2 regions of the Agrobacterium sp. 22-221-1 genome follow, and region 2 is predicted to be linked to the other one. Evidence: predicted binding sites of a transcription regulator. Region 2 holds the regulator's gene; the other holds the start of a gene.
What was found. Region 2 encodes PhoB, which activates phosphate uptake and scavenging genes when phosphate is short. Its sites were predicted from a motif close to TGTCATNNANCTGTCAT; they were not measured.

Region 1 (14,583 bases), on a different contig from region 2:
GAAAGACATGACCATAAAGAACCTTGCGCTCCGTGAGCCCCTTGGCGCGGGCGGTGATGACATATTGCTTCTTGATCTCGTCGATGAAGGAATTCTTGGTCAGAAGCGTCGTCGTCGCGAAGGCCGAAAGCGACAGTGCGATAAGCGGCAGGGTCAGATGCCAGAAATAGTCGATGATCTTCTGCCACCAGTTCAGTTGCGCGAAATTATCCGACACAAGGCCGCGCAGCGGGAACCAGTCGAAGAAGGATCCACCGGCGAAGAGGACGATGAGCAGAATGCCGAACAGGAAGCTCGGAACGGCATAACCGATGATGATGATGCCGGAGGTCCAGACGTCGAAGGTCGAGCCGTCGGACACGGCCTTCTTGATGCCGAGCGGAATGGAGATGATGTAGGAAATGATCAGAATCCAGAAACCGAGCGACGCGGACACCGGCAGCTTGTCGATGATGAGATCGATAACAGAGGAATTGCGGAAGAAGCTGTCGCCGAAATCGAAGCGGATATAATTCCACATCATTTCGAGAAAACGGGTGAGCGGCGGCTTGTCGAAGCCGAACTGCTTTTCGAGCTTGGCGATAAGTTCCGGATCGAGACCCTGCGCGCCGCGATATTTCGAACCGCTATCATCGAAACCGCCGGATTGGCCCATGAGATCGCCGCCACCCGATAGCCGGTCGGAGGCATTGTCGCCCTGCCCCGTCAATTGCGCGACGACCTGTTCCACCGGCCCGCCCGGCGCGAACTGGATGACGAGAAACGAAATGCCCATAATGCCGACGATGGTCGGGATCATCAGCGCCAGACGTCTGAGGATATAGGCGCCCATCAGCCTCTGCTCCCGGCCGATACGTCAGCGGTTTTCGTTTCTGTCAAACCCGGTCCTTTCCTGAAAGCGCTGCCTGCGCTTTGAGCGATTCGTCTCGCCCTATGTGAATCAAGCCTTCGCCACGAAAGCAAGGCCGGCGTCAATTCGCGGCCTGACTGGACCACCATGCTTCCGGAAAACCGACACCATATTGGGGCAGGTTTTCCGGACGGATAAGCGTGTTCCAGTAGGCGATGAACATCTCACCGCGATAGAATTGCGGGATGACATAGCTGTTTGCCAAAAGCACGCGGTCGAGAGCGCGTGCGGCGGCCACCTGTTCATCCCGGTTGGGCGCAAATATGACCTTCCTGACCAACGCATCGACGGCAGGGTTCTTGATGCCGGCAATATTGTTGGAACCCTGCCTGTCGGCGGCGGCCGAGCCCCAGAAATCCGCCTGTTCGTTTCCGGGGTTCGCGGAAGTCGCCCAGAGCTTGACGATCACGTCATAATCGAAGCTGCGGGTGCGGTTGGTATATTGCGAGGCGTCGACGGTCCGGATCGTCGCGTTGATGCCGATCTTCTTCAGATTCTGGACATAGGGAAGGATGGTTCTTTCCATGCCGGCGGAATCGATCAGAAACTCCATATCGAGCGGCTGTCCGGTTTTCGCATTGACCATGCGGTTGCCGCGCAGCTCGTAACCGGCCTCTTTCATCAGCTTGACCGCCTCGCGCAGATTGTCACGCTGCTTGGCCGGATCACCCGCGACCGGGTTGCGATATTCGGTGGTGAAAACCTCCGGCGGAACCTGATCCTTCAGTTCCTGAAGAATTTCCAGCTCTCGACCGGTGGGCAGGCCGGAAGAGGCCAGCTCACTGCCCATGAAGAAGCTGTTGATGCGCTGGAACTGGCCGTAAGCCAGCGTTCGGTTCAGCTCCTCGAAATCGAAAGCGTAGTTGAGCGCCTTGCGCAGGTTCGGGTTCTGGAATTTTTCGCGGCGCATGTTCGGCACGAAGGCCTGCATGATGCCGACGGAGCGATAGATATTCGGCAGTTCTTCCTTCTTGACGCGGCCTTCCTTGACTGCCGGAAAATCATAACCCGTGACCCAGCGGCTGGAGGAGGCTTCCTGGCGGAAATCGACGGTGCCGGACTTGAACGCCTGGAATTCGACATCCTGATCGGCAAAGAAGGTGTAGGCGATGGTTTTGAAATTGTTCATCCCCACATTCACGTTGACGTCCTTGCCCCAGTAGTCGTCGCGGCGTTCATAAGCGATTGTCGAGCCGGGAGAGACTGAGGCAATCTTGTAGGCGCCGGAACCCATCACCGGCTCCAGCGTGCCACGCGATATGTCACGCGGCTTGCCATCCGGGCCGGCGGCTTCCCACCAGTGCTTGGGAACGATCAGCAATTGCCCGACAATCTGCGGCAATTCACGATTGTTCTTTTCATCGAATGTGAAGGTGATGTCCCTTTCGCCGCTCACCTCCGCCTTGGTGACGTGGGTGTAATAGGTCGCTAGCTGCGGGCTCAGATCCTTCGCTTTTTCGAAGCTGAAGACGACATCCTCCGGCGTCACCGGCTTGCCATCGGCCCATTTCGCTTCGGCGCGCAGCCGGAAGGTGGCTTTCGAAATATCGTCCGGATAGCTCACACCCTCGGCCAGAAGACCGTAGGAGGCCGACAGCTCCTCTTCCGTCGATTTCATCAATGTATCGAAAACGAGCGAAAGGCCGGTCGCCGCCTCACCTTTGGCGAGCAGCGGATTGAGGGTATCGAAGGTGCCCGCTGTCGACAGGCGAAGGGTGCCGCCCTTCGGCGCCTTGGTATTCACATAGTCGAAATGATCGAAGCCATCGGGATGTTTCAGTTCCCCGACTGTCGAAATCCCCTTTCGCCACACATCGGCCGATTGTGCGAAGGCCGCCGCCGGTATCAGCAGGGCGGATGCCGCAAGAGCAATGAGGAGACGGGATTTCAGTGGTGCCAATATCATTGGGGGAATGTCCCTGTTTTCGTGTTTGTTGGAGAGAGCATAAAACAAAGATTGGCAAAAAACAGATGCACCGCCTCACAAGCTCTTTATCGGCGTCTTTATCTTCCCGCTTTGCAACAGGCGGGGCGAAACATGGTTTCAACAAAATCCCGTTCCAGTTTATCTTAAGGGGAAGAGAATCATCTGATCGGACGGGCACGACTATATGACGGCGGGATCATCGAAAGTTTTCAAGGCGGCCATGCTGGCGATTTCGGTCGTCTCCGCGCTGCAGTTGCAGATGGAAACCGCATCGGCCGAGGACAGGCCCGCGAAAGAAGTGTTCGGCCATATGGCGCTGCCTTCCGCCACGGGCTCGCAGCCGATCGGCTCCTATGCCAAGGGCTGCCAGTCCGGCGCCATCGCCATGCCGACGGACGGTCCCGGCTGGCAGGCCATGCGCCTTTCCCGCAACCGGCGCTGGGGCCAGCCGCAGATGATTTCCTTCCTCGAGCAATTTTCGCAGGATGCCCAGAAGATCGGCTGGCCGGGATTGCTGCTGGGCGATATTTCCCAGCCGCGCGGCGGGCCGATGCTGACCGGCCATGCGTCGCACCAGATCGGCCTTGATGTCGACATATGGTGGCGACCGATGCCGAGCCCACGGCTGAGCGTGGAGCAGCGCGAAACCGTGCCTTTCATCTCGATGCTGGACAAGAGCAAGTTCCTGACGGTCGATGACCGCAAGTGGTCACCGCTCAATGCCCGGCTGGTGATGATGGCGGCAAGCTACCCGCAGGTGGAGCGTGTCTTCGTCAACCCGGCCATCAAGCAGAAACTCTGCCAGACATGGACCGGCGACCGCACCTTCATGGGCAAGATCAGGCCGATCTACGGCCATGACGAGCATTTCCACATCCGTCTCGAATGCCCGCCCGGCGCGCCCAATTGCAAACCGCAGGCGGCCGTGGGCAAAGGCGACGGCTGCGACAAGTCGCTGGCCTGGTGGTTCAGCAAGGAACCATGGGCGCCGCCGAAAAAGGATCCCAATGCCAAGCCGGTGAAACCGCGCCCGGTCATGGTTTCCGATCTGCCCTCGGCCTGCGCCGCCGTGGCTGCCGCCCCTTCCACTAACCCCGAGGGACTTGCGGCCCAAGCCTACTCCCCTGCTCCGGCAACGCGCCAGCAAAGCGTGGAACAGGTCATTCAGGCAGCCCCTGCCCTGCAGCCGCCTTCGGTTATTCCGCTTCCCACCCAGCGCCCGACATTGAACTGAAACAGAAATGGGGCATTCAACAGCTTCCCTTTTCAAATGGCGGCAAGCTGTTATAGAAGGCTTCAAATCGATTTAATTCTTGATGGAACGGGCTGGGACCATGGAAGGACAACGCTGTATCGCGCTCATCGCTCACGACGAGAAAAAGGACGATATGGCGGATTTCGCCCGTCATCACCAGAAAGCGCTTGCCGGTTTCAGGATCGTCGCCACCGGCACGACCGGCGGGCGGGTACAGGAAGCCTGTCCGGGTCTTGAAGTCATTCGCCTCAAAAGCGGGCCTCTCGGCGGAGACCAGCAGATCGGCGCGATGATCGCCACCGGCGAGGTGGACATGCTGATCTTCTTCACCGACCCGCTGACGGCGATGCCGCATGATGTGGATGTGAAGGCGCTGACCCGGCTTGCTACGGTTTACGATATTCCCATGGCGCTCAACCGCGCCACCGCAGAAAATCTCATCGACTTCCACGTCGCCAACTGAACCTCCCAACATGGAACAGGCAATGCCGAAGACGTCCGATACCGAATATCTGTCCTTTCCGATCCTTCTTGGCGACATCGGCGGCACCAATGCCCGCTTTTCCATCCTGATCGATTCCTTTGCCGAACCGGTGCACCTTACCACCGTGAAGACGGCGGAATATCCGACCATCGACGACGCCATCCAGCAGGCGGTTCTGGACAAAACCTCGCTTCAGCCGGTCTCGACCATTCTGGCGATTGCCGGCCCCATCGAAGGTGACGAGATTCCGCTCACCAACTGCCATTGGGTCGTCAGGCCGAAGGGCATGCTGGCCAATCTCGGCCTGAAGGATGTCATCGTCATCAACGACTTCGAGGCGCAGGCTCTGGCGATTGCAGCGCTTGACGACGACAACCGCGAATCCATCGGCTCCGGCCGCAAGGATGTGCTGGCATCGCGCGTCGTTCTTGGACCGGGTACGGGACTTGGTGTCGCCGGGCTGGTTTACGCCCGCCATATGTGGTTCCCGGTGCCCGGCGAAGGCGGCCATATCGATATCGGCCCGAGAAGCGCGCGTGACTATGCGGTTTTCCCGCATATCGAAACCATTGAAGGCCGTGTCGCCGGGGAGCAGATCCTGTGCGGGCGCGGGCTGGTCAATCTTTACCGGGCCGTCTGCACCGCCGATGGCATCGAGCCTGTCTTTTCCGATCCGGCCGACATTACTTCTCAAGGGCTTTCGAGCGAGAACCCGCAGGCGAAAGAGACCCTGTCCCTTTTCAGCACCTATCTCGGCCGCGTGGCCGGTGACCTCGCGCTGATCTTCATGGCCAAGGGCGGTGTCTATCTGGCCGGCGGCATTTCGCAGAAGATCATTCCGGCGCTGAAGAGCCCGGAATTCCGGGCCGCCTTCGAAGACAAGGCGCCGCACAGCGCGCTGATGCGGACCATTCCCACCTTCGTCGTCACCCATCCGCAGGCGGCGCTTTCCGGGCTTGCCACCTATTCGAGAACGCCGTCCGATTTCGGCCTGTCGCTGGATGGGCGACGCTGGAGGGGTTGATCGCCCGGCCTGTTCTTATGTGATGCTTGCGAAGCAGGCGGGCGGTCTTTAACGTCGCTGCTGAAAACATCAATCGACCGATACCGGCGGATCTCGATCCGCCCGAGATGAAAAGTGAGTGACAGCATGGGCAGCAGCGGCATGAAACTGGTGGTGGTCGGCGCGGCGGGCCGCATGGGACAGGCGCTGATCCGCCTCATTCACCAGACGCCCGGCGTCCAACTGCATGCCGCCGTGGCGCGCGAAGGCTCGGCCTTTGTCGGTCGCGATGCGGGCGAAATCGCCGGTCTCGGCCCGATCGACGTCGAAATCACCAGCGATCCGTTGCAGGCATTTCTCCATGCGGAAGGGGTGATCGATTTCACTTCGCCGGCAACCAGCGTCACCTTTGCCGGCCTCGCCGCACAGGCCCGCATCGTGCATATCATCGGCACCACGGGCTGCTCGGCGGAAGACGAGGAAAAATTCAAGGCGGCGTCGCGCCATGCCCGCATCGTCAAGTCGGGCAATATGAGCCTCGGCGTCAACCTGCTCAGTGTTCTCACACAGCAGGCAGCACAGGCGCTGGATGCGCAGAACTGGGATATCGAAATCCTTGAAATGCACCACAAGCACAAGGTGGATGCGCCCTCAGGCACCGCCCTTCTGCTCGGCGAGGCGGCGGCGGCGGGCCGCAAGGTCGATCTCACCACATCGTCCGTTCGCGTGCGCGACGGGCATACGGGTGCGCGTGAAACGGGGACCATCGGTTTTGCCACGCTGCGTGGCGGCTCGGTGATCGGCGAACATTCGGTGATCTTCGCCGGAGAGGGCGAGCGCGTGGAGCTTTCGCATTATGCCGGCGACCGCTCCATTTTCGCACGCGGCGCGATTGCTGCAGCCGTCTGGGCCTTCGACAAGAAGCCGGGCTTCTATTCGATGCTGGATGTGCTGGGGCTTTCGCAGGCAGAGTAAGCTTTCGGCTTAATTCTCCACCGTGAATTCGACCGTATCGGCCGAAAAGCGGCTGATGGCATATTGCACTGGTACGCCATTCATATCGGCGTTCAATGCTTGAGTAACAAGCAGGATCGCGCCCGGCGACAATTCGAGATCGGCCAGATCCTGCGTATCCGCATGGCTGGCGGAGATGACGGTTGAAATACGCACGTAATCCGCCACGCCCAGCATATTGAAGGCAGCGGTTATCGAGCCGCTTTTCTGATAGGCCTCGCCTATTCCGGCGAAACGATCCGCCGGAAACCATGTGGTCGAGCGGGACACCGGGCGGTTATCGGCCTTGCGCAGCGTTTCGAGACGTATGAGCGGCGCACCGGCCGGTAGTTGCAGCCGTGTGGCCAGATCGGCATTGGCCGGTTCGGTCGTATGGGACAGAAGCAGCGCTTCCATTTCCTTGACCTGATCGGCGATCCCCGCCGTAAATCGCGTGCGCCGTGAGATCGGAAAACTCAGGCGCTCCTTGCGGGCGATCATCGTGCCGCGCCCCTGCACCGGCTCGAGGATGCCTTCGCTGGCGAGTGCGGCAATGGCGCTTCGGACGGTATGGCGGTTGACGCCGAATTTTTCGGCCAGCGTCATTTCCGGCGGTAACATGCCGGTTTCATCGTGATCACCCGCCGCGATCTCGCCTCTGATCCTGTCGGCGATCTGCCGCCAGAGCGCCACGCCGTTCTTTCTTTTCATCGCTGCCGAAGGGCTCATGTCACACGCTTGTCATTCACTAACGTTAAATGTACCTTATATTGTATAGTTGTCTATATCAATAGACATTAGAGGTCAAGCGATGATTCACGAAACTGCAGACTTGCATGCAGACAGAAAGCGGGTGGCGGCGCTTCTTGCCCGCGCCACGGTCCAGGAACTCGAAACCGTCTGGAACCGGCAGGATGAAAGCCCCCGGACGGAAAATGTGCGTGGGCCGGAAACCGGCCTTGTCATGGTCAAAGGCCGTATCGGCGGCGGCGGCGCGCCCTTCAATCTGGGTGAGACGACCGTTACCCGGGCAACCGTCAAGCTTGCCTCGGGCACCGTGGGTCACGCACATGTTCTCGGCACCGGCCGCAAGAAGGCCTGGTACGCCGCCGTTTTCGATGCGCTCTGGCAGGAAAGCCCGACCCGCGGCTTCATCGAGACCGAGCTTCTTTCGCCGGTCGAGAAACGACTGACCGAGGAGAAGGACAGGAAAACAAAAGAGACCGCCGCAACACGGGTCGATTTCTTCACCATGGTTCGAGGAGAAGATTGATGAGCGTCAAGGCCGAAGCATTGACGGGCGGTTTTTCCGATGCCGTCTTCGATTCCCAACGGATTTTCAAGAAACTCATGGATGGCATGGCCCGGCCGGGCACGCCGCAGACAATCGAAACCGCAGTCGCCCCGCCATTGCCTCTCGCCCCCGCTACCGGCGCGGTCCTGCTGGCGCTCTGCGATCACGATACGCCGGTCTGGCTGAGCGGCGCGCTGCGAAAAACCACCGTCCCCGGTTGGGTCGCATTTCATACCGGTGCGGTCGCGACGGATGAAAAAAATGCGGCGCATTTCGCCGTCATCGAAGCGGGCAGCGCCATAGCTTCCTTCGGTCTCTTCGCCCAGGGAAGTCAGGAATATCCGGACCGCTCCACCACGCTCATCATCGAGTTGCCTGATCTGGATGGCGGGCGGGAATTGCTGCTCTCCGGCCCCGGTATCCGCCACGTCAACATCATCAGCCCGACAGGCCTGCCGGACATATTCCCGCGGCTGTGGGCGGAGAACAATGCCATTTTCCCGCGCGGCGTCGACGTCATCCTGACATCCGCCGACCGATTTGTCTGCCTGCCGCGCACGACGCGCATCCAACCCGTGGAGGCATAAGATGTATGTTGCTGTCAAAGGCGGGGAAACCGCCATTGCCAACGCCCACCGGCTTCTTGCCGACAAGCGGCGCGGAGACCGTGACCTGCCCGCGATGACAGTGTCGCAGATCGTTTCGCAGCTTTCGCTCGCCGTCGACCGGGTTATGGCGGAAGCGTCTCTTTACGATCAATCGCTTGCAGCCCTTGCGGTCAAGCAGGCCCGCGGCGACATGATCGAGGCCATCTTTCTGCTGCGCGCCTACCGCACGACGCTGCCGCGTTTCGGTTATTCGGTTCCGGTCGATACCGCTGAGATGACGGTGCACAGGCGCGTTTCCGCGACCTACAAGGATTTGCCGGGCGGGCAATTGCTGGGGCCGACCTTCGATTACACCCACCGCCTGCTTGACCCCTCTCTTCTCGAGGACGAGACCGTCGAAACCGCTGCCCGGCGTGAAGGCGAGCCGGAATATGTCATGCGCGTCTCCGACATTCTGGCGCAAGAAGGACTGATCGAGACCGACGGCGATATGCCTGATGATCATATTGCCGGCGATCTGACACGGGAGCCGATGGAGTTTCCAATGCCGCGTGACCTGCGCCTGCAATCGCTGGCGCGGGGTGATGAGGGCTTCCTTCTGGCACTCGCTTATTCAACGCAGCGCGGTTATGGCCGCACGCACCCCTTTGTCGGTGAAATACGCATCGGTGAAGTGGAGATTGAACTGGACGTACCGGAACTTGGCTTTGCCGTCTCGCTTGGCGACATACAGGTCACTGAATGCCAGATGGTCAACCAGTTCAAGGGTTCGGCAAAAGCGCCGCCGCAATTCACCCGTGGCTACGGTCTGGTGTTCGGCCAGAGCGAGCGCAAGGCCATGGCCATGTCGCTGGTCGACCGGGCGCTGCGGGCAGGCGAATTCGGCGAGGACGTCGTGGCCCCCGCGCAGGACGAGGAATTCGTCATTTCACACGCCGACAACGTTCAGGCGACGGGTTTCGTCGAGCATCTGAAACTGCCGCACTACGTGGATTTTCAGGCCGAGCTCGGTCTGGTCAGGAAAATGCGCACCGATTTCGAGGCGATCAACGCCGATGGCGCGGAGTGGATGGGCGATGCGGCCGAATAGCTCAGCGGCTGTGCTGCTCGCCAAACCAGTAAGCGCAAAAGACGGTCGATGCTGCAAACACAGCAAAGAACACGGCTGCAAGAATTCCAATCTCCATGAGCTTGTACTCCTTTTTTCACAAGGCTAACGCGCAATGCTTGAAGAAGTTTCATTTGACGACGGGCTGGCTGCCTACAACTTCGCCTATCTGGACGAACAGACCAAGCGAATGATCCGCCGGGCGATCCTGAAAGCCATCGCCATTCCCGGTTATCAGGTTCCCTTCGCTTCCCGCGAAATGCCCATGCCCTATGGCTGGGGCACCGGCGGCGTGCAGGTAACCGCCTCCATTCTCGGCCCAGACGATGTGCTGAAGGTTATCGACCAGGGCGCGGACGACACGACCAATGCGGTTTCCATCCGTGCCTTTTTCCAGAAGGTCGCGAATGTTGCCGTCACCACCCGCACGAAGGATGCGACCATCATCCAGACGCGGCATCGCATTCCCGAAGAGGAACTGCATTCGGGTCAGGTCCTCGTCTATCAGGTTCCCATTCCCGAGCCTCTGCGCTTCCTCGAGCCGCGCGAGACCGAAACGCGTGTCATGCACGCGCTGGAGGAATACGGCCTGATGCACGTCAAGCTTTACGAGGATATCGCCCGCAACGGACGCATCTCCACCACCTATGCCTATCCGGTGAAGGTGGCCGGGCGTTATGTGATGGATCCGTCGCCTACCCCGAAATTCGACAATCCGAAAATGCATCTCTCGGACGCCCTGCAGCTCTTCGGTGCAGGACGCGAAAAGCGCATCTATGCCGTGCCGCCCTATACCGACGTCGTCAGCCTCGATTTCGAGGACCATCCCTTCGAAATCCAGCGCTTCGACAAGCCCTGCGCGCTGTGCGGTGCGGAGAATGTCTATCTGGATGAGGTGGTGCTTGATGATAAGGGCGGGCGGATGTTCGTCTGCTCCGATACCGACCATTGCGAGGACCGCCGCGCCCATGGCCACAAGGGCCACCTGCTGGCGGATGTGAAGGAGGCCGCAGAATGAGCGATGCACCGCTTCTGAAAGTCAGGGACGTTTCCAAATATTATGGCGACCGCGCCGGCTGCCGCAATGTCTCTTTCGAGCTTTATCCCGGCGAGGTGCTTGCCATCGTCGGCGAATCCGGTTCCGGCAAGACCACGCTTCTCAACTGCATTTCCACCCGGCTGATGCCGACGGCGGGCAGCGTGGAATATCGCATGCGCGACGGTTCGATGCGTGACCTCTATCATATGGGCGAGGCCGAACGGCGTTTCCTGATGCGCACCGACTGGGGTTTCGTGCACCAGAACCCAGCGGACGGGCTGCGCATGGCGGTTTCGGCCGGCGCCAATGTCGGCGAGCGGCTGATGGCCGTCGGCAATCGGCATTACGGCAATATCAGGCAATCGGCCAGCGAATGGTTGGAGCGGGTGGAAATCGGCACCGACCGCATCGACGACCAGCCGCGCGCCTTTTCCGGCGGCATGCGCCAGCGCCTGCAGATCGCCCGAAACCTCGTCACCTCGCCGCGCCTCGTCTTCATGGACGAACCGACCGGCGGGCTCGATGTTTCCGTGCAGGCGCGCCTGCTCGATCTGGTCCGCGGTCTCGTCAACGATCTCGGTCTTGCTGTCGTCGTCGTCACTCATGATCTGGCCGTCGCACGGCTGCTTTCCCACCGTATGATGGTGATGAAGGGCGGCGACGTCATCGAGCACGGCCTGACCGACCGGGTGCTGGACGACCCGCGCGAGCCCTATACGCAATTGCTTGTTTCCTCTATTCTGCAGGTTTGACGCCATGCCGACGCCTCTTATCGTTTCGGAAGTCTTCAAAAGCTTCACCATGCATCTTCGCGACGGTATCGAATTGCCTGTTGTGCGCGATGTCAATTTCTCCGTTTGCGGCGGCGAATGTGTCGTGCTCGGCGGCCCGTCCGGCATCGGCAAAAGCTCGATCCTGAAAATGCTCTATGGCAACTACGCCATCGACAGCGGGCAGATTCTCGTTCGTCATGAGGGCCAGGTCGTCGATATCGGCAATGCCTCGCCGCGCACGATCCTCGATATCCGTCACCGCACCATCGGTTATGTCAGCCAGTTCCTGCGCACCGTGCCGCGCGTCGCTGCCATAGATGTCGTTGCCGAACCGCTTCTGGCGCGCAAGGTTGCCGCCGATGAAGCCCGCGAACACGCAGCCATGCTGCTTTCGAAGCTCAACCTGCCACGGGAACTATGGTCACTCCCTCCGGCGACATTTTCGGGCGGCGAGCAGCAGCGCGTGAATATCGCCCGCGGCTTCATCACCGACCATGCGATCCTGCTTCTGGACGAGCCGACGGCCTCGCTGGACGCCCTCAACCGGCGTGTCGTCGTCGATATGATCGTCGAGAAAAAACAGAAGGGCACGGCACTGCTCGGCATTTTCCACGACGAGGAGGTGCGGGAAGCCGTGGCCGACCGCATTCTGGACGTCTCACAGTTTTCCCCCAGAAAGGCAGCGGCATGAGCGTCAAGGTCGGTCTGGAGCCCGCCATCCATGAGACCGCCCGCGTCAGCAACTCCTCGATCGGCCGTTATACCGAAATTTCGGAACGCTGCCGCATAGAGGAAGTCGAGATGGGCGACTACTCCTATGTCATGCAGGATGGTGCAATCTGGTGCGCCACCATCGGCAAATTCGTCAACATCGCCGCCTCCGTCCGCATCAACGCCACCAATCACCCGATGCAGCGAGCGACGCTGCATCACTTCACCTATCGTGCCCACAACTATTGGGACGATGCGGAGGATGAGACGAACTTCTTTGCCGCCCGCCGCGCCAAGCGCGTGGTCATCGGCCACGATGTGTGGATCGGCCATGGTGCGACGATCCTGCCCGGTGTCACGGTCGGAAACGGCGCGGTGATCGGGGCGGGCGCAGTCGTCTCAAAAGACGTCGCGCCCTATACCATCGTTGGCGGCGTGCCCGCCCGGCTGATCCGGGAGCGCTTCCCGGCGGAACTGGGCCGGCAAATGGATAATCTGAAATGGTGGGACTGGGACCACGCGGCATTGCGCGTCGCTCTCGACGATTTCCGTAGTCTGGACGCCGAGGACTTCGTCGCGAAATATGGCGGATGAAATCTCCCTCTGCCGAACACCTGCAAATCCCGGGGCACCCCCGGGATTTTTGTTTATGCGACCAAAAAAGATACGCGGACTTGAACGATCCAAGATTCCTCCCGAAAGCTTTGTCGGCGAACAGGCGGATGCGAGATCCGTGAAATCTGTAATATTTTATTCATCAAACTGACATCCACACTTCACGCACCGCTGTTACGCCGAACCCCGTCAAAAAGAAGATTGGACGGGGAAATGAGCTTTCACCTGAAGCAAGTCACGCGCCGCTTTGGCAACCACACCGCGGTCGATTCCGTGAATGTCGAAATTCCGCAGGGCCAGATGGTTGGCGTTATCGGACGCTCGGGTGCTGGAAAATCGACGCTGCTGCGCATGATCAACCGCCTCGTCGATCCGTCCTCGGGTTCCATCCATTTCAATGACACGGAAGTTTCGGTGCTGAAGGGCGCGGCGCTTCGCAGCTGGCAGCGCGACTGCGCCATGATCTTCCAGCAGTTCAATCTGGTGCCGCGCCTCGATGTGCTCACCAATGTCATGCTCGGTCGCCTCAATCACCGCTCGACGGCGCTCAGCCTGTTCAACATCTTCACCAATGACGAGCGCCTGATGGCCATCGCCGCCCTGGAAAGGCTTGGCATCGAACATGTGGCCATGCAGGCTGCCGGCACGCTTTCCGGCGGTCAGCAGCAGCGTGTCGCCATCGCCCGCGCCCTGATGCAGTCTCCGAAGATGGTTCTGGCCGATGAGCCGATCGCTTCCCTCGACCCGCTGAACGCCAAGATCGTGATGGACGCGCTGCGCGACATCAACGAACGCGAAGGCATTACGGTTATTACCAACCTGCATACGCTGGATACGGCACGCAATTATTGCGAACGCATCATCGGCATGTCTCAGGGCCGCGTCGTCTTCGACGGAACCCCTACTGAGCTGACGGCTGCGGCCGTCACGGAGATCTACGGAACCGATTCTCAAGGGTCCGGCATCGACGAGACCATGACCTCGACCAGCATCAATATTCCCGGCGCGCAGCTTCCTGCGCGTCCGGTGCACCAATCTGCCGGCCCCGAACCGCTCGCTCTCGCCGGGCTCTGAGGAACCGCTCAGCATCGTTTGCGCCCGCGTCAAGGGCCGATACTTCACAACAAACTCCGGCTCGCCGGGAAACAGGAGAAAGTCCATGTTGAAGAAAGTCCTTCTTTCGGCAGTCGCGCTTGGCGTTCTGGCCGGTTCCGCCATGGCTCAGGACGTCAAGGTTCTGCGCATCGGTCTCGACGGCTCTGAAAACGAAGCCGACCAGATCCGCAACACCAAGTGCGTTGCCGATGGCCTGAAGGCCGCGACCGGCGTTGCCGAAGTTCAGGTTTTCCCGTCGCCGGACTATAACGGCGTCATCCAGGGTCTTCTCGGCGGCACCATCGACATCGCTTCCATGGGCGCGTCCTCCTACGCCAAGATCGCTCTGGCCGACCCCAAGGCTGTCGACCCGATCCTGACCTATACGGGTTCTGACGGTTCCAGCGGTTATTACACCATCATGGTTGCCCGCAAGGACAGCGGCATCAAGAAGCTGGCCGACGCCAAGGGCAAGAAGATCGGCTTCGCCGACCCGGATTCCACCTCCGGCTTCCTCGTTCCGAACGTGGCGATCCCGAAGGAAACCGGCACGCCGATCAAGGAATATTTCTCTGAAACCGGCTTCGGCGGCGGCCATGAGAACCTCGTTCTCGCCGTTCTCGACAAGAAGTTCGACGTTGGCACCACCTTCGGTTCGGGCGTCGGCAAGTGGGAAGAAGGCTACTCGGGCGGCAACCTTCACCAGATGGTCAAGAAGGGCAACCTCGACATGGACGATATCGTCGAAGTCTGGAAGTCGCCGCTGAT
Region 2 (14,583 bases):
GAATTACGTTTACGCGCACGTAAGTCAATATCGCGTTCAGCAGCAGATTGAAAGCGAAAACAGCGTGGCATTCGCCTCTCGAATCTGCGTTCGTAGCGCCACAATGAATTGATTTTCCCCAAGGCAATCCGGTCTTTATCACAAACGATGCTTGCGGAGGGGCGGTATAGCCGTTACCGAATCGTGAACCCATGGCGCAGCGCCGCATATTTTTTGCAAAGCGCAATAGAACAAGGATCGGTCGTGAGCGGACTGGAAACGGCAATCAGAAATGCTCTGGAAAAATCGGACAGATCGAACGCCGAAGTTCGTGCACGGATTTACCAATCCTCCCGCCAGGCACTGGAAGCGGGCCTGCGCAAGCAGGGCATAGACGATCCGCAGGTTGTCTCCCAGCAGCGCCAGCGGCTTGAAGGGCTGATCCACCAGATCGAGAATGAAGAGCGCAACCGGCTTCTGGACAGGGTGGAGCAGCAATTGCGCCCGCCCGCACCGGAAAGTCCGGCGCAGGACGATCACTCCGTCGATCCCGTTTCGCAGCCGCCCCACCACGGCGATATGGGTGTTGAGCCGGAGCTGCGTGGCGAAACGCGCGATGTGCGGCCGGGCGCTGCCGCTGCTCCGGAGCCGCTGAGTGCGGGGCAGCGCAATGGCAAGCAGCCGAAGAGAGGCTCCCGCGCGGGCGACTCCTCACTTGCCTTCCGGCCGGAAGGCGCGGTTGGCCGCCGCAAGCGCCGCGGGCTTTTCGCCCGGCTTTTCATCTACGTGACGCTTCTGGCCTTTATCGGTTTCGGCGCCTGGTGGGTCTATTCCTCCGGCCTCCTGCTGTCGCCGGAGCAGCGCGATACCAGCGTGCCCAATCCGCCTGCGCAGGTGCAGGCGGAGGATTTCAACGGGACGGAGCCCGCGCCGAGCCTTTCCGCCGGCCGTGGTTTTTCCGATGACTGGGTGGAAGTCTTCAATGCGGAGCGTGGCAGTTCCGGTGTTTCGGCCGGCCCGCGCGCCAATGTCGAAAACATCGCCACACCCGCCGGCAAGGCGATAAAGGTGACCTCGAGGAGTGTCTCGCAGGATGGCGCCGTCAGCGTCGAGGTTCCGGTGGAGGTGATGCGGGATATGGCGGGCAAGTCCTCGACCATTTCGATCACGCTGCAATCCTCCAGCGACCGGCAGACCCAGGTGTCCGTCGCCTGCGATTTCGCGACATTGGGCGATTGCTCCCGCCACCGCTTCACCGCCACGGCCGAGCGCGCGGACATGCTGCTGAACACGACATTCGAGCGATCTCTCGCCCCCAATGCGCCGGGCAGGATCTTCATCAACAGCGACATCGATGGCAGCGGCCGCCCGGTCAATCTTTATTCCGTGCGCATTCTGCCGGGCCAGTAAGGGAAAACAGGCGTCTCGAGTGGAGGCGCCTGTCAGCGTCTTCCGGTCCTATTTGAGAAAATCCGGCCCAGATCCCAGAATCTTGTCGTCGATTTCGCCGATTGCCTTTTTGTCCTTGCCCTCATAGTCGAGCGCAAGAAGAATGTGGCGGATGAGGTTTACCCGCGCGCGGCGCTTGTCGTTGGCGCGCACCACCGTCCAGGGGGCGGCGTCGGTGTGGGTCTTTTCCAACATTTCGTCGCGTTTTTGCGTGTAGTCGTCCCATTTCGTCAGCGCGGCTATGTCCATATCCGAAAGCTTCCAGCATTTCAGCGGGCTGTGGCGGCGGTCATGGAAGCGTTCGATCTGCGTTTCGCGGCCGATGTCGAGCCAGAATTTGAACAGATGAACGTCCTCATGGACCAGCATCTTTTCCAGGCGCGGCGTCTCCTTGAGGAAACGCTTGTGTTCCTCCGGCGTGCAGAAACCCATGACCGGCTCTACGCCTGCGCGGTTATACCAGGAGCGGTCGAAGAGAACGAATTCGCCGGCGGTCGGAAAATGCGAGATATAGCGCTGGAAATACCATTGGCCGCGTTCGGTTTCCGTCGGTTTGGTCAGCGCCACCACGCGGGCATAGCGGGGGTTGAGATAGGCGCGGGTCGCGAAGATCGCGCCGCCCTTGCCCGCCGCATCGCGGCCCTCGAAAACCGCCATGACCCTTTTTCCGGTGGCCTGCAGCCAGAACTGCACCTTGACCAGCTCCACCTGCAACGCTTCGAGGGCGCTGTCGTAGTCCTCCCGCTTCATCTTCTTGTCGTAGGGAAAATCGCCGGCGGAAAGCTTCTTTTCCTCAACCCAGTCAGGAAGAACCGGATCGTCGATGTCGAAGCTGCGCAGTTTGCCGCTTATGGTGATCTCGACCGTCCGCTTCTTCGTTTCTTCGCCCATGGTTTCCTCCGGCTGTTGTTGTGTAAAGGCAACTCGACGCCAATGAGTTCACATCCATTGCCAGAATTCAAGTGAAACAGGACCGCTTGACCGGGGTGCGGCGGCGGCAGCGATTGCGGCGTCGATTTTGCGCATATACGTTGTGGAAAATGCGCGATGATGAATCTCTGTCATGAAGCTGGCCTATGAGATTTCGATGCGCTGTCAGATGAAAGTGGAAAGAGCAGGCTGAAATGGCAGTCATGGAAGGCGATGGTGGATTAAGGCGTTTGGGAAGGAAGCTCGGCCGAAACTGGTTGCCCGTTCTCATCGTCAGCATGCTCGCCATCGTGGCCGTTGCGGAGCTCAACACGCCCTATATGCCCGCCGCCCTGTGGTTTTGCGCCGTCATTGCCATCCTCGCCGCTCGGGAGGGGCCGGCGGCGGCTTCAGCAAAGGACGGGAGCCCGGTTGCGGAGGCAGATGAGCAAGAAGTACCCGGCGAAAGCGTCATTTCCGGCGTAAGGGCGGGCCTCGCGGTTCTGGATACCCCCGTTTTCATTCTCGACAGGAACGCCAGCGTGCTGTTTCAGAACGGCGCGGCCGAGCGCGCCTTCGGCCAGTTGCCCGCCGGAGCGCATATTTCCGCCCGGTTGCGCTCTCCCGGCCTTTTGGATGTCATTCGCGAAACCATCGCCACCGGCCAGCCCAACCAGGTCGAACATTCGGAGCGCTTCCCTTCCGAACGGGTCTTCATCGTCCGCATCGCCCGTGCGGATATGGGAGAGGGGGCAGGTCCGCCATTCTATATCCTGTCGTTCCGCGACGTCTCGGAGCTTCGCCGCATCGACCGGATGCGCAGCGACTTCGTCGCCAATGCCAGCCATGAATTGCGCACGCCGCTCGCTTCGCTCCGCGGTTTCATCGAAACCATGCAGGGGCCGGCGCGCAACGACCCGAAGGCGCAGGAACGTTTCCTTGCCATCATGCTGGATCAGGCAACCCGGATGAGCAGGCTGGTGGACGATCTCATGTCCCTGTCGCGGCTGGAATTGCGGGCCAACATCGCGCCCGACCAGAAGGTCGATCTCGTTCCTGTCATCGGCCATGTGCGCGATACCCTGCTGCCGCTTGCCGACGAGCTGGATGTGACCATCACGCTGCATCTGCCCGACCGGCCGGCAGAGGTGCAGGGGGACCGCGACGAGCTGGTGCAGGTGTTCCAGAACCTCGTTGAAAATGCTTGCAAATACGGCCAGGAAGGCAAGGTCGTGGATGTCTGGCTGCGGGCCGAACCCGGCAAGCCGGTGGAGGTGAGCGTCATCGACAAGGGGCCGGGCATTCCCGCCGAACATGTGCCGCGCCTGACGGAGCGTTTTTATCGTGTCAGCGTCGCCGACAGCCGCTCGAAAAAGGGCACGGGTCTCGGGCTTGCCATCGTCAAGCACATCCTCACCCGCCACCGCGCCCGCCTCATCATTAAATCGGAATTGGGCAGCGGCACGGACTTCACTGTGAGATTCTGACATAAAATATGCATCTGCTTTTAATGTCGTGGATATTTATAAATAAAATCAACAATTTAGATTGTCACAAATCTTTCGTCAAAGTGACATAAAAGGATGGGGCTACGGTGGTTAAGAAAAGGTCGCCGAGCGCAAGCTAAGAGCGAGTGTCGCTATCGGCTGCGTCCACAACAAAGCCCACGACGGGAGAGACAAATGAACATCGTTAAATTTTCCGCAGCAGCTCTGGTGGCTTCTGTCGCCTTCGCTGGCGCCGCCGCTGCTCGCGACCAGATCCAGGTTGCCGGTTCCTCCACGGTTCTGCCCTACGCCAAGATCGTTGCCGAGACCTTTGCCGAAACCTTCCCGAACTTCAAGGCTCCGGTTGTTGAGTCCGGCGGCACGGGTGGCGGTCTGAAGGCGTTCTGCTCTGGCGTCGGCGAAGGCACCATCGACATTGCAAACGCTTCGCGCAAGATCAAGAGCGACGAACTGGCCGCCTGTAAGGCTGCTGGCGTTGCCGACGTTCAGGAAGTGAAGATCGGCTACGACGGTATCGTCTTCGCGATGGACTCGTCCAACAAGGACATCAAGCTCGAGCCGAAGGATCTTTACCTCGCTCTCGCCGCTGAAATCGTGAAGGACGGCAAGCTCGTTGCTAACCCCTACAAGAAGTGGTCGGAAATCAACAAGGAACTGCCGGACGTCGCTATCGCCGCTTACATCCCGGGCTCCAAGCACGGCACGCGCGAAGTCTTCGAAGAGAAGATCATGGCTGACGGCTGCAAGGAAGCCGGCGCCACCGACGCCATCAAGAAGATCGTCACCGACGCCAAGCAGGCTGCTGCCAAGTGCGTTGCAGTCCGCAAGGACGGCGCTGCAGTCGACATCGACGGCGATTACACCGAAACGCTCGCCCGTATCGACGCCAACAAGACCGGCCTCGGCGTTTTCGGCCTCGCTTTCTATGAAAACAACGCTGACCGTCTGAAGGTCGCGACCGTTTCGGGCGTCGTTCCGTCCACCGAAACCGTTGCCAGCGGCAAGTACCCGGTTTCTCGCCCGCTGTTCTTCTACGTGAAGAAGGCTCACCTGGGCGTTATCCCGGGCCTTAAGGAATATGTCGAGTTCTTCGTTTCCGACGAGATGATCGGTCCGGATTCCCCGCTCGCCAACTATGGCCTGGTTGCTGCTCCGGACGCAGAGCGCGAAGAAATCCGCTCGAAGTTCTCGGCCGGCTCCACGATGTAATGAAGAAAGAGGGGTGCGGCTTTGCCGTGCCCCTCATTCGGCTTCGCTTGGGCCGTCGTCCGCGGTTGACAGTTCCTAACCATCGCCATCCACATGATTGTCGATGGATTACAGATGGATAGGATGTATCAACCTTGACGCTTGCCAGACTATGATACAGTCAGGCGGCAGGCATCATGGGATGGTCCAGCGGTCTCGTTTTGATGACTTTTTGATTTGCCCGATATCGCACCGTGCTCTTGAGGCACGCCGAGGGAACTCTAATGAACACATCGATCCTTTTGCTGATACTGGCGCTCATCGGCATCGGCAGCTATCTGCTCGGCAGCCGCCGTGCCGTCGCCCTGTCTGGCGGTCGCCCCTCCAGCATGCATTCCCGTGCCGGTTATCACGGTTCCTACGCGGTCGTCTGGGCGGTGCTGCCCGCGGCGTTCATTCTCTGTGCCTGGCTCATTGTCAGCCCATTGCTCGTCACCTCGGCCGTGCGCGGTAGTTTCCCCGAGGATGTCCGGGCGCAATCCGAAGCACAGCAGAGCCTGACCTACGGTATGGTGACCTCCATCGCCCGTGGCCTCCAGCGGCTGACGCCGGAGGAAACCGCGCAGGTTGAGGCGGACACGGCTGCAGTCCGGCCGCTTCTGGCATCGAAGGGTGTTGCAATCGCCGGCGATCCCGAGCGGTTCATGGTCGATGCCGCCCACACGCTCAACAGCATGACCTCGACCAGCCGTATCGCGATGATCGCCGTCGTGCTGCTGGCCGCGCTCGGCGGCGGCGCCTATGCGCTGCGCGCGATCGCGCCGCGTTTCCGGGCGCGCAACCAGGTCGAGAAAGTCATTCTCGCGGCCCTGCTCGTCGCCTCGTCCATCGCCATCCTCACGACCATCGGCATCGTCCTTTCGATGCTGACCGAGGCGATCCAGTTTTTCACCATGGTTCCGGCGCACCAGTTCTTCTTCGGAACGGTCTGGGATCCGCGTTTTGCGGCGGCAGGCGCCACCGACTCCTCCGGCCAGTTCGGCCTGATCCCGCTGCTCGCCGGCACGCTTTATATCGGCCTGGTCGCGATGCTGGTTGCGGTTCCGGTCGGTCTCTTCTCGGCGATCTACATGGCGGAATATGCCTCGCCGCGCTTCCGCTCCATGGCAAAGCCGCTGCTTGAAGTGCTCGCCGGCATTCCCACCATCGTCTACGGCTTCTTCGCGCTCACGACGGTCGGTCCTTTCCTCAGAGACATTTCCACGCAGATCAACGGTCTGGCGACGGGCAACTACGCCAACTTCATCCAGGCGCAGAGCGTCATCACCGCCGGCTTCGTCATGGGCATCATGCTGATCCCCTATGTGTCGTCGCTGTCGGATGACATCATCACCGCCGTGCCGCGCTCGCTGCGTGACGGTTCGCTCGGCCTTGGTGCCACGCGTTCCGAGACGATCAAGAGGGTCATTATTCCGGCCGCTCTTCCCGGTATCGTCGGCGCCGTGCTGATGACGGCTTCGCGCGCCATCGGCGAAACCATGATCGTGGTTCTTGCGGCCGGTGTTGCTGCCCGTCTGCAGCTCAATCCCTTCGACCCCATGACCACGGTGACGGTCAAGATCGTCAGCCAGCTCACCGGCGACCTTGAATTCACCTCGCCGCAGACGCTGGTTGCCTTTGCGCTCGGCATCACGCTTTTCGCCATCACGCTTTGCCTGAATATCTACGCGCTTTACATCGTGCGCAAATACCGGGAGCAATATGAATGACCGACATCGTCTCTCCCGCAGCCGGCGCGAGCGCCGTCAACAAGGCCACGCGCCGTGATATCGGCATCAAGCGCCGCTATGCCGCCGAACGCCGCTTCCGTGCCTACGGCATGGCAGCGATTTCTTTCGGCCTCATCTTCCTCTTCCTGCTGCTTTTCTCGGTGGTTTCCAAGGGTTACACCGCCTTCCAGCAGACGATGATCACCGTTCCGGTCGAATTCTCCGAACAGATCATCGATCCGAAAAATGAGCGCGCCACCAATCCCACAAAGCTGATGACGGCCAATTATCCCGTCATCGCCCGCGATGCGGTCGCCAAGGTCCTTGGCGTTGCGCCGACTGACCGCGCCGGCCTTCGCGCCGTCAACCTCCTGATTTCCGACAGCGTGCGCACGCAGCTTCGCGACATCGTCGTTGCCGATCCCGCCGTCATCGGCACCACGCGTACCGTCACGCTGCTGGCGTCGGGCGATGTCGACAGCGCCTTCAAGGGCCAAGTCGATCTGACGGCGGATGAAGCCAATCGCCGCATCTCGAACCAGCAGCTCGGCTGGATGAACCAGCTCGCCGAAAGCGGCCAGCTCGGCAAACATTTCAATACCGGCATCTTCGTCAACGGCGCGTCGAGCCGTCCGGAAGCGGCGGGTGTGGGTGTGGCGCTGATCGGCTCCTTCTACATGATGCTGATCGTGCTCGTGCTGTCATTGCCGATCGGCGTCGCGGCCTCCATCTATCTCGAGGAATTCGCCCCGAAGAACCGTCTGACGGATCTTATCGAGGTGAATATCAACAATCTCGCGGCCGTTCCTTCGATTGTCTACGGTCTGCTCGGCCTCTCGGTCTTCATCAACTTCATGGGCTTTCCGCGCTCGGCCTCGCTGGTCGGCGGCCTCGTCCTGACGCTGATGACCCTGCCGACAATCATCATCGCGACGCGCGCCGCCCTGAAAGCCGTGCCGCCGTCTATCCGCGCCGCAGCCCTCGGTCTCGGCGCTTCCAAGATGCAGACGATCTTCCACCATGTGCTGCCGCTCGCCATGCCCGGCATTCTGACCGGCACCATCATCGGTCTCGCCCACGCGCTGGGCGAAACGGCGCCGCTGCTCTTGATCGGCATGGTGGCATTCGTTGCGAATTACCCGACAACGCCGATGGATCCGTCCACGGCCCTGCCGGTGCAGATTTACATGTGGGCGAACGAAGCCGAGCGCGCCTTTGTCGAAAGGACATCCGGCGCTATCATCATCCTGCTTCTGTTCCTCATCGTCATGAATGTTGGCGCAATCCTGTTGCGTCGCCGCTTCGAACGGCGCTGGTAGAGGGAGCTTGAGCAATGAACATGTTGTCGGAAGCAGCAGTTGAGAAGGCGCTGGACAAGAAAATGAATGAAGTCTCATACAAGATGATCGGCAAGGACGTTTCGGTTTATTACGGCGAAAAGCGCGCGCTTTACGACGTGAACCTCAACGTTCGGGAAAATACGGTGACCGCGCTTATCGGCCCGTCCGGCTGCGGCAAATCCACCTTCCTGCGTACCCTGAACCGTATGAACGACACGATCGACGGTTGCCGGGTCACCGGCAAGATCACGCTCGACACCGACGATATTTACGATCAGGCGATTGACGTCGTGGAATTGCGCGCCCGCGTCGGCATGGTGTTCCAGAAGCCGAACCCCTTCCCGAAGTCGATCTACGAAAACATTTCCTACGGTCCGCGCATCCACGGTCTCGGCCGCAACAAGGCGGATATGGACCAGATCGTCGAGCAGAGCCTGCAGAAGGCGGGTCTCTGGAACGAGGTTAAGGATCGTCTGCACGAATCCGGCACCGGTCTTTCCGGCGGTCAGCAGCAGCGTCTGTGCATCGCACGCGCGGTTGCCGTCAGCCCGGAAGTGATCCTGATGGACGAGCCCTGCTCGGCTCTCGACCCGATTGCGACCGCAAAGGTCGAAGAATTGATCCACGAGCTGCGCACCAATTACACCATCGTCATCGTCACGCACTCCATGCAGCAGGCGGCGCGTGTTTCCCAGCGCACGGCCATGTTCCATCTTGGTCATCTTGTCGAGGAAAACGAAACCGACAAGATGTTCACCAATCCGGACGACCAGCGCACGCAGGATTACATCATGGGCCGCTTCGGCTGATCCCGGCCGACGCTTTATCGAAACCGAACAAGACTGGTGCTTCTGCCGTGCCCGCTTCCGGGTACGCGCATGCAGGCCAAGCCGGAGGACTAGACCATGACACAGACAACGACCCATTCGCACATCGTTTCCGTTTATGACGATGAATTGAAGTTTCTGACTCGCCGCATCGCCGAAATGGGCGGTCTTGCGGAGCAGATGTGCGCCGACGCCGTGCGTGCGCTCGTCAATTCCGATGCCGCGCTTGCCCAGAAGGTCATTTCCGACGATGCGATCCTCGACCACGCCGAGCGCGAGATCGGCGACAAGGCCATCGTAACCATCGCCAAACGCCAGCCGATGGCGGCCGACCTTCGCGAGATCATCGGCACCCTGCGTATCGCCGCTGACCTTGAGCGCGTCGGCGACCTTGGCAAGAACACCGCCAAGCGCGTCATCGCGGTTGCCGGCACCGGCGTGCCGCGCAAGCTCGCCCGCGGCATCGAGCACCTGTCGGAACTGGCGCTGGTACAGCTCAAGGAAGTGCTGGACGTCTATTCCACGCGTTCCGCCGAGAAGGCCAATGCCATTCGCGAGCGCGACGAGGAAATCGACGCCATGTACACGTCGCTCTTCCGTGAGCTTTTGACCTACATGATGGAAGATCCGCGCAATATCACCACCTGCACGCATCTTCTGTTCTGCGCCAAGAACATCGAGCGTATCGGCGACCACGCCACCAATATCGCCGAGACGATCTATTACATGACCACCGGCAGCCAGCCGGAAGGCGAGCGTCCGAAGGACGACAGTTCCAACACCCTCGGTTCGGTGACCGAGTAACAGACAGGCAGCGGCTTGCGGAGTTAGTATATGGTGCCCAAGATTGCAGTTGTGGAAGACGAGGAAGCGCTGAGCGTCCTGCTTCGTTACAATCTCGAGGCTGAGGGATATGACGTCGACACGATACCCCGTGGAGACGAGGCAGAAATCAGGCTGCAGGAGCGTATTCCGGACCTTCTTATCCTGGATTGGATGCTTCCCGGCGTTTCCGGTATCGAACTGTGCCGTCGGCTCAGGATGCGGCCGGAAACCGAGCGCCTGCCCATCATCATGCTGACGGCGCGCGGCGAGGAAAGCGAAAGGGTTCGCGGTCTTGCCACCGGCGCCGACGATTATGTCGTCAAGCCGTTCTCGACGCCGGAACTCATGGCCCGCGTCAAGGCGATGCTGCGCCGGGCCCGCCCCGAGGTTCTGTCTTCGGTGCTGAAATGCGGGGATATCGAACTGGATCGCGAGACCCATCGCGTTCACCGCAAGAGCCGCGAAGTGCGCCTCGGCCCGACGGAATTCCGCCTGCTGGAATTCCTGATGACCTCTCCCGGCCGGGTGTTTTCCCGCTCACAATTGCTGGATGGCGTCTGGGGTCACGATATCTATGTGGATGAGCGCACCGTCGACGTGCATGTCGGACGCCTGCGCAAGGCGCTCAATTTTTCGCATATGCAGGATGTCATCCGCACCGTGCGCGGCGCCGGATATTCAATGGAAGCCTGAGAAAACCGAAACCGATGGTTTCACCTGGGATAAATTCCCCAAAAATCAGAAGGCCCGAGACCGGAACGGTGTCGGGCCTTTCGATTTTGAACCTTCCGCAAACGCGTATCCTTGTTCTTTTGAAGGTGACAGACGGTCTGCTGAAAGCCGGATTGCGCGGTGAAACCTGACAGGAGGAAGGGCGCGGCACGTCGCCGACAAATTCAGAACATTTGCCGCAAGGGCGCATCGCGGTTTTACATCCGGAGAATGCGCGAGAACAGGGATTGGGAGCGCCTCTTAGACAGCGTGCGCTCTATTCCGGAACCACCTTGCGTTTTGCCATAAAAAAACGGGCCCGAAGGCCCGTAGTTTTTGAGTGTCGAATGCGTGCCGCAACACTCAAGCCTTGCGACGCTCGCTTACCGGCTGGTAGGCAAGCTTTGCATGGAACTTGCAATAGGGCGAAGATTCCAGTGCTTCACAACCGCAGAAATGGAAATCATCCTTCAGCGGATCGCCGACCGGCCACTTGCAGGTGCGCTCCGTCAGTTCCGTCAGCGTCAGGCGGCGGGAAATCGGTGTAACGACATTTTTGGAGGGAACGTAATCGAGAACTTCGGCAGTCTCGATATCGATCTCCTCGTGCAGCGCCGTCGCCGCGCTCGAACGGTTCAAGGCGCGTGCAGGTGCTGCGCTGACGCGGGTCGCGAAATTCGTCGCGCGCGGGGCAGGGGCGGCGGTGCGCTTGGGCGCGGAACGCGCCGACGTAACCGGGCCGCCGGCCTTCACGCGTCCCGGCAGGTTGAGGCGATGGACCTTGCCGATGACGGCATTGCGGCTCACACCGCCCAGCTGTGCTGCTATCTGGCTGGCGCTAAGCCCCTCGGACCACAATTTCTTGAGTTTTTCGACCCGTTCGTCTGTCCAGTTCATGCCGCTTCTCCGCTTGTCGCGTATAATGTCGGCAGAATCCTTCTCCGCCTCGCGGGCGTGCCGCGAGCGTGGTTTCTGCCTGATTTTTGGTGACTAGTTCCGCCGCAATGCAGTCTAGTAATTAGCGATTAACCTAGTGCCACGCAGACTCCGTGGCAAGAGTCGTGGGAATCATCTCGAATCGATTTTCCGGTTTTCCCCAACTTGCTGGCGAGTTGAGTCTGAAAGGCAACACCTTGGGCCTCGTCTGCCGCCACCTACTAGGGCTTGAGAAGCCCGGGAAACGCGGACTTTTGTTGACATCGGCAGGCGAAGTGACAATAGTGCCCCTGCCGCCGCGAGGCGGCATTTTTGATTTTCAGGCAAGGGATAACCCCGGAAGCCTATTGACAACCGTCTGACAGCGCATCCGCGCAAGGAGTGATACAGCCATGGCCGAAGCCGCCGCGCCATTGTTCGATACGTTTGCAAGAGCCCCCCTGCGCTTCGAGCGAGGCGAGGGCGTCTGGCTGTTCACGGAAAACGGCGAACGATATCTGGATTTTGCGGCCGGCGTCGCGGTCAACTCGCTGGGCCACGCCCATCCGCACCTCGTGGAGGCGATCAAGACCCAGGCCGAGAAGGTCTGGCACGTCTCGAACCTTTATGAAGTACCGGGCCAGGAAAAGCTTGCAAAGCGCCTGACGGAAGCGACATTCGCAGACAAGGTCTTCTTCACCAATTCCGGGGCGGAAGCGCTGGAATGCGCGATCAAGACCGCCCGCCGTTATCATTATTCCAAGGGGCATCCGGAGAAATTCCGGATTGTCACTTTCGAAGGCGCCTTCCATGGCCGCACGCTGGCGACGATTGCCGCCGGCGGCCAGCAGAAATATCTCGAAGGTTTCGGCCCCAAGGTCGAAGGTTTCGACCAGGTGCCCTTCGGTGACGTCGATGCGCTGAAAGCCGCCATCACGGCCGAGACGGCCGCGCTTCTGATCGAGCCCATTCAGGGTGAGGGCGGCATTCGCGCACCAGCCAAGGAATTCCTGCAGCTGCTGCGGTCGCTCTGCGATGAGCATGGCATGCTACTGATTTTCGATGAGGTCCAGACCGGCGTTGGCCGTACGGGCAAGCTCTTTGCCTATGAGCAGACGGGCGTTGCACCGGATATCATGGCGGTTGCCAAGGGTATCGGCGGCGGTTTCCCGCTCGGTGCCTGCCTTGCGACGGCGGATGCCGCTTCCGGCATGACGGCGGGCGTGCATGGCACCACCTATGGCGGTAACCCGCTGGCCATGGCTGTTGGCAATGCCGTGCTCGATGTCGTCCTCTCCGAGGGCTTTCTGGAAAAGGTCCGTGATGTCGCGCTGGTCTTCCGCCAGGGCCTTGCTTCGCTGAAGGATCGTTATCCTGACGTTATCGAGGAAATTCGTGGCGAAGGCCTGCTTCTCGGCATCAAGGCCAAGGTTCCATCGGGCGAGCTGTTGCAGGCCATGCGCGCCGAGCATCTGCTGGGTGTGCCGGCGGGCGACAACGTCATCCGTCTTCTGCCGCCGCTCGTCACCACCGCGGAAGAGGCCCGCGAGGGTCTGTCACGCGTGGAAGCGGCCGCCGCTTCCCTGACAGCGAAACAGGCAAAAATCGCCTGAGGAAACAATAAAGGGCGGGCCTCTTCCCCGAGGCTCGCGAGCATGGGACAGTTTGAAATGGCTTCACCTAAACATTTTCTGGACCTGTCGGCCGTCAGCTCGCAGGACCTGCGGGCAATTCTCGACGATGCCCGCGCACGCAAGGCCGCCACCAAGGCCGGAACGGCGGAAAAGCCGCTTGCCGGCAAGATGCTGGCTATGATCTTCGAAAAGCCCTCCACCCGTACCCGCGTCTCCTTCGATGTCGGCATGCGCCAGCTCGGTGGCGAGACGCTTTTCCTCTCCGGTACGGAAATGCAGCTCGGCCGTGCCGAAACGATCGGCGATACGGCCAAGGTGCTGTCACGTTATGTCGACGCCATCATGATCCGCACGACGGATCATTCGCGCCTGCTGGAGCTTGCTGAACACGCGACCGTGCCGGTCATCAACGCCCTGACGGATGACACGCATCCCTGCCAGATCATGGCGGATATCATGACCTTCGAGGAACATCGCGGCCCGGTCAAAGGCAAGACCATTGCCTGGACGGGCGACGGCAATAACGTCCTGCATTCCTTCGTGGAGGGCTCAGCCCGTTTCGGTTACCGCATGACGATGGCCGTGCCGATGGGCTCCGAACCGCATGACAAGTTCCTGAACTGGGCGCGCAACAATGGCGGCGAGATCATGCTGTGCCACGACGCCGACAAGGCCGTTGCGGGTGCGGACTGCGTCGTCACCGATACCTGGGTGTCCATGAACCAGGAACACAAGGCGCGCGGCCACAACATCTTCCAGCCCTATCAGGTGAATGAAGCCCTGATGGCCAAGGCGGAAAAAGACGCGCTGTTCATGCATTGCCTGCCGGCGCATCGCGGTGAGGAAGTGACGGATGCCGTGATTGACGGTCCGCAATCCGTCGTCTTCGACGAGGCGGAAAACCGCCTCCACGCGCAGAAGTCCATCATCGCCTGGTGCATGGGCGTCATTTGATGAGCAATCGCCCGGCCTGACACGCGTCACGCCGGGTGCTTGAACTTGACCGCATAGATTACCATCTGTGGGACTTCGAAGAGGCTCGTCGGTTTTGCTGGCGGGCCATCATCACGATTTGCACGTTTTTCCCCGGAAGCGGTTTCTCTTCCCGGGTCTCTGTGCGACAAGCAAAAAAGCACATTTTAAAAGCCGGACTTTTGGACGGTAGCGGCGCCACGGCTGCGCCAGGGAGTATGACATGGCAGATGTAACGGTTGAACTGGACGATCTCGATTTTGCTGGCGACGACAAGGTTGTGCCCTTTCAGGTCGAAGGTCTGGATGTGCGCGGCCGCGCCGTGCAGGTGGGTCCGCTGCTGAATGCCATCCTCGAGCGGCATGACTATCCCCCGGCGGTCGCCCGCCTGCTGGCGGAAGCGACCGTTCTGACGGCGCTGATCGGCACGTCGCTCAAGTTTTCCGGCAAGCTGACTGTCCAGACCAAGGGTGACGGCCCGGTCGACCTGCTGGTTGCGGATTTCACCGCGCCGGAAAGCATGCGCGCCTATGCCCGTTTCGATGAGGAGCGGCTGG

Region 1: a site for PhoB is predicted at 12,858-12,874, ahead of phnC (phosphonate ABC transporter ATP-binding protein). Genes of this name have one in related genera too.

Annotation. Positions count from the first base shown of each region.
Region 1 is NZ_JBNWCL010000007.1:193,791-208,373, forward strand. Features, by position in the region: gene ACQZ5N_RS13260 (microcin C ABC transporter permease YejB) at 1-832, opposite strand, end outside; gene ACQZ5N_RS13265 (extracellular solute-binding protein) at 972-2,816, opposite strand; gene mepA (penicillin-insensitive murein endopeptidase) at 3,022-4,071, shown strand; gene ACQZ5N_RS13275 (methylglyoxal synthase) at 4,172-4,555, shown strand; gene ACQZ5N_RS13280 (glucokinase) at 4,578-5,600, shown strand; gene dapB (4-hydroxy-tetrahydrodipicolinate reductase) at 5,727-6,554, shown strand; gene phnF (phosphonate metabolism transcriptional regulator PhnF) at 6,564-7,301, opposite strand; gene phnG (phosphonate C-P lyase system protein PhnG) at 7,384-7,845, shown strand; gene phnH (phosphonate C-P lyase system protein PhnH) at 7,845-8,453, shown strand; gene ACQZ5N_RS13305 (carbon-phosphorus lyase complex subunit PhnI) at 8,455-9,564, shown strand; gene ACQZ5N_RS13310 (alpha-D-ribose 1-methylphosphonate 5-phosphate C-P-lyase PhnJ) at 9,698-10,600, shown strand; gene phnK (phosphonate C-P lyase system protein PhnK) at 10,597-11,373, shown strand; gene phnL (phosphonate C-P lyase system protein PhnL) at 11,378-12,085, shown strand; gene ACQZ5N_RS13325 (transferase hexapeptide repeat family protein) at 12,082-12,699, shown strand; gene phnC (phosphonate ABC transporter ATP-binding protein) at 12,934-13,794, shown strand; gene phnD (phosphonate ABC transporter substrate-binding protein) at 13,880-14,583, shown strand, end outside.
Region 2 is NZ_JBNWCL010000026.1:29,263-43,845, forward strand. Features, by position in the region: gene ACQZ5N_RS24780 (hypothetical protein) at 244-1,389, shown strand; gene ppk2 (polyphosphate kinase 2) at 1,438-2,319, opposite strand; gene phoR (phosphate regulon sensor histidine kinase PhoR) at 2,553-3,824, shown strand; gene ACQZ5N_RS24795 (substrate-binding domain-containing protein) at 4,020-5,054, shown strand; gene pstC (phosphate ABC transporter permease subunit PstC) at 5,318-6,802, shown strand; gene pstA (phosphate ABC transporter permease PstA) at 6,799-8,121, shown strand; gene pstB (phosphate ABC transporter ATP-binding protein PstB) at 8,136-8,951, shown strand; gene phoU (phosphate signaling complex protein PhoU) at 9,048-9,773, shown strand; gene phoB (phosphate regulon transcriptional regulator PhoB) at 9,804-10,487, shown strand; gene ACQZ5N_RS24825 (GcrA family cell cycle regulator) at 10,869-11,402, opposite strand; gene ACQZ5N_RS24830 (acetylornithine transaminase) at 11,834-13,033, shown strand; gene argF (ornithine carbamoyltransferase) at 13,091-14,008, shown strand; gene ACQZ5N_RS24840 (Hsp33 family molecular chaperone) at 14,250-14,583, shown strand, end outside.